2 regions of the Paucibacter soli genome follow, and region 2 is predicted to be linked to the other one. Evidence: predicted binding sites of a transcription regulator. Region 2 holds the regulator's gene; the other holds the start of a gene.
What was found. The regulator LexA, encoded in region 2, represses DNA repair genes until DNA is damaged. The targets are predictions, from matches to a motif close to ACTGTATNNNNATACAGT.
Positions count from the first base shown of each region.

Region 1 (3,364 bases), on a different contig from region 2:
GAAGTGAATCAGGAAGTGCAGGCAGCGGTCAGTGCCCGCGCGTTCGGACGAGCCGACGCGACGCGCTGCCGGCGAGGGTCATGAGTTTGCACCAGCAGACCCTTGCTGCGAAGTGCGCGGCGGCGATCCGGCAGCAAGCGCGTTCGGCCGCGTTCACGCGCATCAACCTGCCCGACGAAGTTTCGACGGTGCGAGGGCTGACGCACGGGGCAGAGGCTGGGCAGGGACATGAAACGCATGGACGGCTTGGCGCGAAAATGTAGCCCGCGGGCCGTCGGAGGCCGGCAAGCACGCCTTGCGCAGTGCGCCAATGTAGCATGCTGCGCTGCATCAAGGCTTTCACGAGGCTGTCAACAAGGACCTTGGCGGGGGTGCTCCTGGCACCAGCTTGCGCCAACTCAAGTCCGCTCGGAGCCCTTGCGCCAGCTATTCGTCGTCCGCGCGCAGCACGCGGCGTATCACCTCGGGCGAAAAGCCCCGCCCGGCCAGAAAGCGCATCTGCTTGGCGCGGGCGGCCGCATCCACCGGCGCCTCGCCACCAAATTTGCGCTGCCAGATCTGGCGCGCGCGCTCGAATTCGCCGTCCTTCAGCCTGGTTAGCTGCTCGGCCTCGAGCCGCAGCCCGTGTTGAGCAAGCTCCTGCTGGATACGCAGATTGCCATAGCGCTGGCTGCGCGCATGGATGCGCGACTCGACAAAGCGCGTCTCGCTCAAATAGCCCTGGGCCTGCAGCCAGACCAACAGGGCATCGACCTCGGCCGCCGGATCCTGCCCGGCCACCTCGCCATCCTGCGCGGCTGCATCCTTGCTTTGCCGCGTCAAGCGCATCAGCTTGCGGCGCAACTCGGCCAGGCTGTGCTCGCGCTGCGCCAACAGGCCGATGGCGCGCGCCTTCAGCGACAGCGGCTGTCCGCGCACCATGGCCTGCCTAGGCTGATCAGCCTGCCTCGCTCTCGGTCAGCAGCGGCACGCCCATGGACTCGCGCACCTTGTTCTCGATCTCGATGGCCACGTCGCGGTTCTCGCGCAGGAACTCGCGTGCGTTGTCCTTGCCCTGGCCGATCTTCTCGCCCTTGTAGGCATACCAGGAGCCGGACTTCTCGACCACCTTGGCCACCACGCCCATGTCGATGATCTCGCCCTCGCGGCTGATGCCCTCGCCATAGAGGATGTCGAATTCGGCGGTCTTGAAGGGGGGCGCGACCTTGTTCTTCACCACCTTGACCTTGGTCTCGGAGCCGATCACCTCTTCGCCCTTCTTGATCGAGCCGATGCGGCGGATGTCCAGGCGCACCGAGGCGTAGAACTTCAGCGCGTTGCCACCGGTGGTGGTTTCGGGGCTGCCGAACATCACGCCGATCTTCATGCGGATCTGGTTGATGAAGATGACCATGCAATTGGTCTTCTTGATGGTGGCGGTGAGCTTGCGCAGGGCCTGGCTCATCAGGCGGGCCTGCAGGCCGGGCAGGGCATCGCCCATCTCGCCTTCCAGTTCGGCCTTGGGCGTGAGCGCGGCCACCGAGTCCACCACGATCAGGTCCACCGAACCCGAGCGCACCAGGGCATCGACGATTTCCAGCGCCTGCTCGCCGGTATCGGGCTGGCTGATCAGCAGCTCCTGCAGGTTCACGCCCAGCTTTTGCGCGTACTGGATGTCCAGCGCATGCTCGGCGTCGATGAAGGCGCAGACGCCGCTGAGCTTTTGCATCTCGGCGATCACCTGCAGGGTCAGCGTGGTCTTGCCCGAGGACTCGGGGCCGTAGATCTCGACCACCCGGCCGCGCGGCAGGCCGCCCACGCCCAGCGCGATGTCCAGGCCCAGCGAGCCGGTGGACACCACCTGGATGTCTTCAATCACCTCGCCCTCGCCCAGGCGCATGATGGAGCCCTTGCCGAATTGCTTTTCGATCTGGGCAAGTGCGGCCTGCAGGGCCTTGGCTTTCTCGGTGTTGATGGCTTTGACTGGGGCGTCCATGAATGCTCTCCGGTTGATGCGCGCATTATGGCGCAATCTGTATATTCGTACAGTAGTTTATGCGAGGCCGCTCGGCAAGCGGGCGGCTCCATAGAATGAGGGACAGGCGCCGGCATCCCTGACCCGGCCCATGGAGAAAAGATGCGCATCCTGATCGCTGAAGACGACCAAGTGCTGGCCGATGGCCTGCTGCGCTCACTGCGCGCCTCGGGCTATGCCGTGGACCAGGTGGGCACCGGCACCGAAGCGGATGCCGCGCTGGCCTCGCATGAATTCGATCTGGTGATTCTGGACCTGGGCCTGCCGCGCCTGCACGGCCTGGAGGTATTGCGCAAGCTGCGCGCGCGCGGCAGCGCCGTACCCGTGCTGATACTCACCGCGGCCGACAGCGTGGAGCAGCGCGTCAAGGGCCTGGACCTGGGCGCCGACGACTACATGGCCAAGCCCTTCTCGCTGCAGGAGCTGGAAGCGCGCGTGCGCGCCCTCACCCGACGCGGCCTGGGCACCGCCTCCAGCGTCATCAAGCATGGCCCGCTGTCCTTCGATGCCACCGGCCGTGTGGCCTATATCAACGACCAGATGGTGGAACTCTCGGCGCGCGAGCTCTCGCTGCTGGAGGTGCTGCTGCAGCGCGCCGGCCGGCTGGTCAGCAAAGACCAATTGGTGGAGCGCCTGTGCGAATGGGGCGAGGAAGTCAGCAACAACGCCATCGAGGTCTATATCCACCGCCTGCGCAAGAAGATCGAGCAGGGCCCGATACGCATCGCCACGGTGCGCGGCCTGGGCTACTGCCTGGAGAAGATCCAGGAAGTCAAGACCTGACCCCCGGCGTCATGCATGGCCGCTGACAACGGGCAACGTTCGCTGTTCGGCGAGATCCTCGACTGGATGCTCGCCCCCCTGCTGGTGATCTGGCCCATCAGCGTGGCGCTGACCTGGCTGGTGGCGCAGGGCATTGCCAGCAAGCCCTACGACCGCGAGCTGGGCGAGATGGCACGCTCGCTGGGCCTGCAGGTGGCGGCCGAGCAGCCGCGCGGCGGCAAGGCCAGTTCGCGCTATGCGCTCTCGCCCGAGGCGGCGGCGCTGCTGCGCGCCGACGAAGCCGACACCATCTACTACCAGGTGCTGGGTCTGCGCGGCGAGTACCTGAACGGCGACCGCAACCTGCCCGTGCCCACCGCCGACGAAACCATCGTGCCCTGGGAGCTGCACTTCCGCGACGACGAGGTGGACCACGAGAATGTGCGCGTGGCCTATCTGTGGGTGGTGCCCGAAGGCATGGGCCCCAGCGGCAAGACCATGCTGGTGCAGGTGGCCGAGACCCTGGGCAAGCGTGCGCGCCTCACCAACGAAATCATCAAGGGCGTGATCCTGCCGCAGTTCGTGATC
Region 1 covers NZ_JBBHJW010000005.1:252,736-256,099, reverse strand. The annotation lists gene WG898_RS12770 (hypothetical protein) at 81-263, shown strand; gene WG898_RS12765 (regulatory protein RecX) at 427-921, opposite strand; gene recA (recombinase RecA) at 938-1,975, opposite strand; gene WG898_RS12755 (response regulator) at 2,117-2,797, shown strand; gene WG898_RS12750 (sensor histidine kinase) at 2,813-3,364, shown strand, end outside.
Region 1: the regulator LexA is predicted to act here: its motif matches at 2,012-2,029, upstream of recA (recombinase RecA).

Region 2 (3,364 bases):
ACCGTTCCCCAAGGAAGCAAGCATCATGGCTCTCGACAAAGTCCTCTACACCGCCACCGCCACCGCCACCGGCGGCCGCCATGGCACGGCGCAGTCTTCGGACGGCGCGCTCAAGATCGAACTCAGCACGCCGCGCGAGCTGGGTGGCGCCGGCGGCCCCGGCACCAACCCCGAGCAGCTGTTTGCCGCAGGCTACTCGGCCTGCTTCATCGGCGCGATGAAGGCCGTGGCCGCGGCGCAGAAGCTCGCGATTCCGGCCGATGTCTCCATCACCTCGGATGTGGGCATAGGCCCGATCCCGGCCGGATTCGGCATCCAGGTGGCGATGCGCATCAGCCTGCCGGGCATGGAGCGCGCCGCCGCGCAGGCCCTCGTCGACGCTGCGCACAAGGTCTGCCCCTATTCGAACGCCACGCGCGGCAATATCGAGGTGACGCTGACCCTGGTCTAGGCCAGCAGCTGCAGGATCAGCTCGACGCGCGCCTTCACCGCTGACAGTGCGCCGGCGCTTGGCAGGCCGCTCTCGTTCTCCATCACGGGCCCGGCATCGCAACGCGAGCTGCGCAGCACGCGCACGCCCTGGGCCTGCGCCTGCAGCAGGGCCTGCTCGAGATCCTGCGCCAAGGTGCCATTGCCGGTGCCGGCCACCACCAGGCCGGCCACCCCCTGCGCCAGCAAGGCGCGCACCACGCTGCCATCGGCGCCAACGTGATTCATCACGATCTGCACCTTGGGCCAGGCCAGCGTATCGCAGGCAATGCGCGACAGGCCCAGGGGCTGGCCCGCCGGCCAGGCACCCAGCCGGCGCACTGCCCCCTCCTCCACCACGGCCAGCACCGCCTCGTCGCGGGAGCGGAAGGCGTCCACCCGGTAGCTGTGCGCCTTCTGCACCTGCACCGGGTCGTGCACGCGTCCGGCCAGGGCCACGCAGACGCCGCATGCATCCGCCTGCGCCGCCACCGCCACCGCATCGACCAGGTTCTGCGGGCCATCGGGCACCAGCGCGCTGGCCGGGCGCATCGCCGCCGTCAGCACCACGGGCTTGGTCGGCGCCAGCACCCGTTGCAGGAAGTAGGCGGTTTCCTCCAGGGTGTCGGTGCCATGGGTGATCACCACGCCCTTGACCTCGGGGCGTGCCAGCTGCCTGGCGGTGGCCTGGGCAAGGCGTTGCCAGGTCGCAAAGTCCATGTCCTTGCTGTCGAGCTGGGCCACTTGTTCGGCCTCGAGCTTGCGCCCGGCCAGCTGTGGAATCGCCGCCAGCAGGCTGGCCACCGAAAGCTGGCCGGCCGTGTAGCCGACGTTGTCCGCCGCGTCCGCCGAAGTGCCGGCAATCGTGCCGCCAGTGCCCAGGATCACGATCAAGTCATTGGTGTTGCTTTGCAATTTATTCATTCCTGGATGAAAATACAGTAGCTGGATAAATGATCAGAGACCTGCACAGGCTCGGTCTGCCAGTTTCAGCCCATTCCCAGCGAGGTCAGCGTGGACGATAGCCCCAAACTCACAGCCCGGCAGCAGCAAATCCTCGATCTGGTGCGCACCAGCATCGAGCAAACCGGTGCGCCACCCACGCGCGCCGAGATTGCACATGAGCTCGGATTTCGCTCGGCCAACGCCGCCGAAGAGCATTTGCAGGCCCTGGCGCGCAAGGGCGTGATCGAACTGCTGGGCGGCACCTCGCGCGGCATCAGGCTACGCTCGGACACGCTGCGCGCCCTCAACCTGGCGCGCGAGGCACGTACCGGCGTCAGCGGCATGCAGCTCAATCTGCCCATGCCGGCTCTGAACCAACTCACCCTACCCCTGGTGGGGCGCGTGGCGGCGGGCTCGCCCATATTGGCGCAAGAACATATCGAGCAAAACTATAGCGTCGAGGCCGGCATGTTTGCGCGCAAGCCGGACTATTTGCTACGCGTACGCGGCATGAGCATGAAAGACATTGGCATCATGGATGGCGACTTGCTGGCCGTGCAACGTGCCAGCGAGGCCAGGAACGGCCAGATCGTCGTCGCCCGCATCGGTGATGAGGTCACCGTGAAGCGTTTCAAACGCGGCAAGCAAGGCATTGAACTGCTGCCAGAAAACCCCGATTTCGAGCCCATACGCGTGAGCGAAGGCGATCAGAGCTTTGCGCTCGAAGGCCTGGCGGTCGGCTTGATACGCTCGCAGTTTCTCTCCTGAGGCGGCAGGCCCATGGCGAAACCGAGCAAGGCGGCGCATTGCGACGATTGCGTGACGCTGGAGCAGATCCCCAATATCGGCCCCGCCATGGTGGACGATCTGCGCCTGCTGGGCATACGCGTGCCGGGCGAGTTGCGCGGGCGCGATGCCTTTGTGCTCTACCAGCAGCTGTGCGCCATCACCGAGCAGCGCCACGACCCTTGCGTGCTCGATACCCTGATGGCGGCGGTTGACTTCATGGCCGGCGCTGCCGCCGCGCCCTGGTGGCATTACACGCCGCAGCGCAAGGCGCTCTACGGCAGTATCTAGCGCAGTATTTGGCGTCGCATTTGGCGCATAAACAAAAACCCCGACCGCTTGCGCAATCGGGGTTTTTTACAAAATGTTGGCGGAGTGGACGGGACTCGAACCCGCGACCCCCGGCGTGACAGGCCGGTATTCTAACCAACTGAACTACCACTCCAGATGGACAAGCATTATATAACTCATCGCATCGGCAAGTTTTGTAAATTCTCGATACTCTCGCATCGATATTTACCAAGCCTTGCAAACTTGGCGTCCCCTAGGGGATTCGAACCCCTGTAGTCACCGTGAAAGGGTGGTGTCCTAGGCCTCTAGACGAAGGGGACTAAACCTTCTTGTGAATATTATAAACCTAAATCGCGCGCCACCTGACATATCCTAATCATATTCTCAGACATATTGCCCGGTAATTGATGGTGGAGGTAAGCGGGATCGAACCGCTGACCTCTTGCATGCCATGCAAGCGCTCTCCCAGCTGAGCTATACCCCCGTGAGGACAGCGCGCCATTCAAGCGTCAAATACTCTTCTCAAAATACAAGCGGCCAACTGAATGGCCGCCGTACTAGCGAAACCTTGGCGGAGTGGACGGGACTCGAACCCGCGACCCCCGGCGTGACAGGCCGGTATTCTAACCAACTGAACTACCACTCCGCGTGGGATAAGTTACGCAAACCTTCAAACTCCTGTTTCCATCGAAACTGGCGTTCAAAGGATTGCCAAGCCTTATCAAACTTGGCGTCCCCTAGGGGATTCGAACCCCTGTAGTCACCGTGAAAGGGTGGTGTCCTAGGCCTCTAGACGAAGGGGACTAAACCTTCTACCTCTTGAACCGCGCGCCACGTCAGACCCGGAAGTCTTGGTGGAGGTAAGCGGGATCGA
Region 2 covers NZ_JBBHJW010000013.1:38,158-41,521, reverse strand. The annotation lists gene WG898_RS23075 (MarR family winged helix-turn-helix transcriptional regulator) at 1-1, shown strand, start outside; gene WG898_RS23070 (organic hydroperoxide resistance protein) at 26-451, shown strand; gene WG898_RS23065 (asparaginase) at 448-1,392, opposite strand; gene lexA (transcriptional repressor LexA) at 1,483-2,181, shown strand; gene WG898_RS23055 (helix-hairpin-helix domain-containing protein) at 2,194-2,490, shown strand; tRNA gene WG898_RS23050 (tRNA-Asp) at 2,568-2,644, opposite strand; tRNA gene WG898_RS23045 (tRNA-Glu) at 2,735-2,810, opposite strand; tRNA gene WG898_RS23040 (tRNA-Ala) at 2,899-2,974, opposite strand; tRNA gene WG898_RS23035 (tRNA-Asp) at 3,060-3,136, opposite strand; tRNA gene WG898_RS23030 (tRNA-Glu) at 3,219-3,294, opposite strand; tRNA gene WG898_RS23025 (tRNA-Ala) at 3,343-3,364, opposite strand, start outside.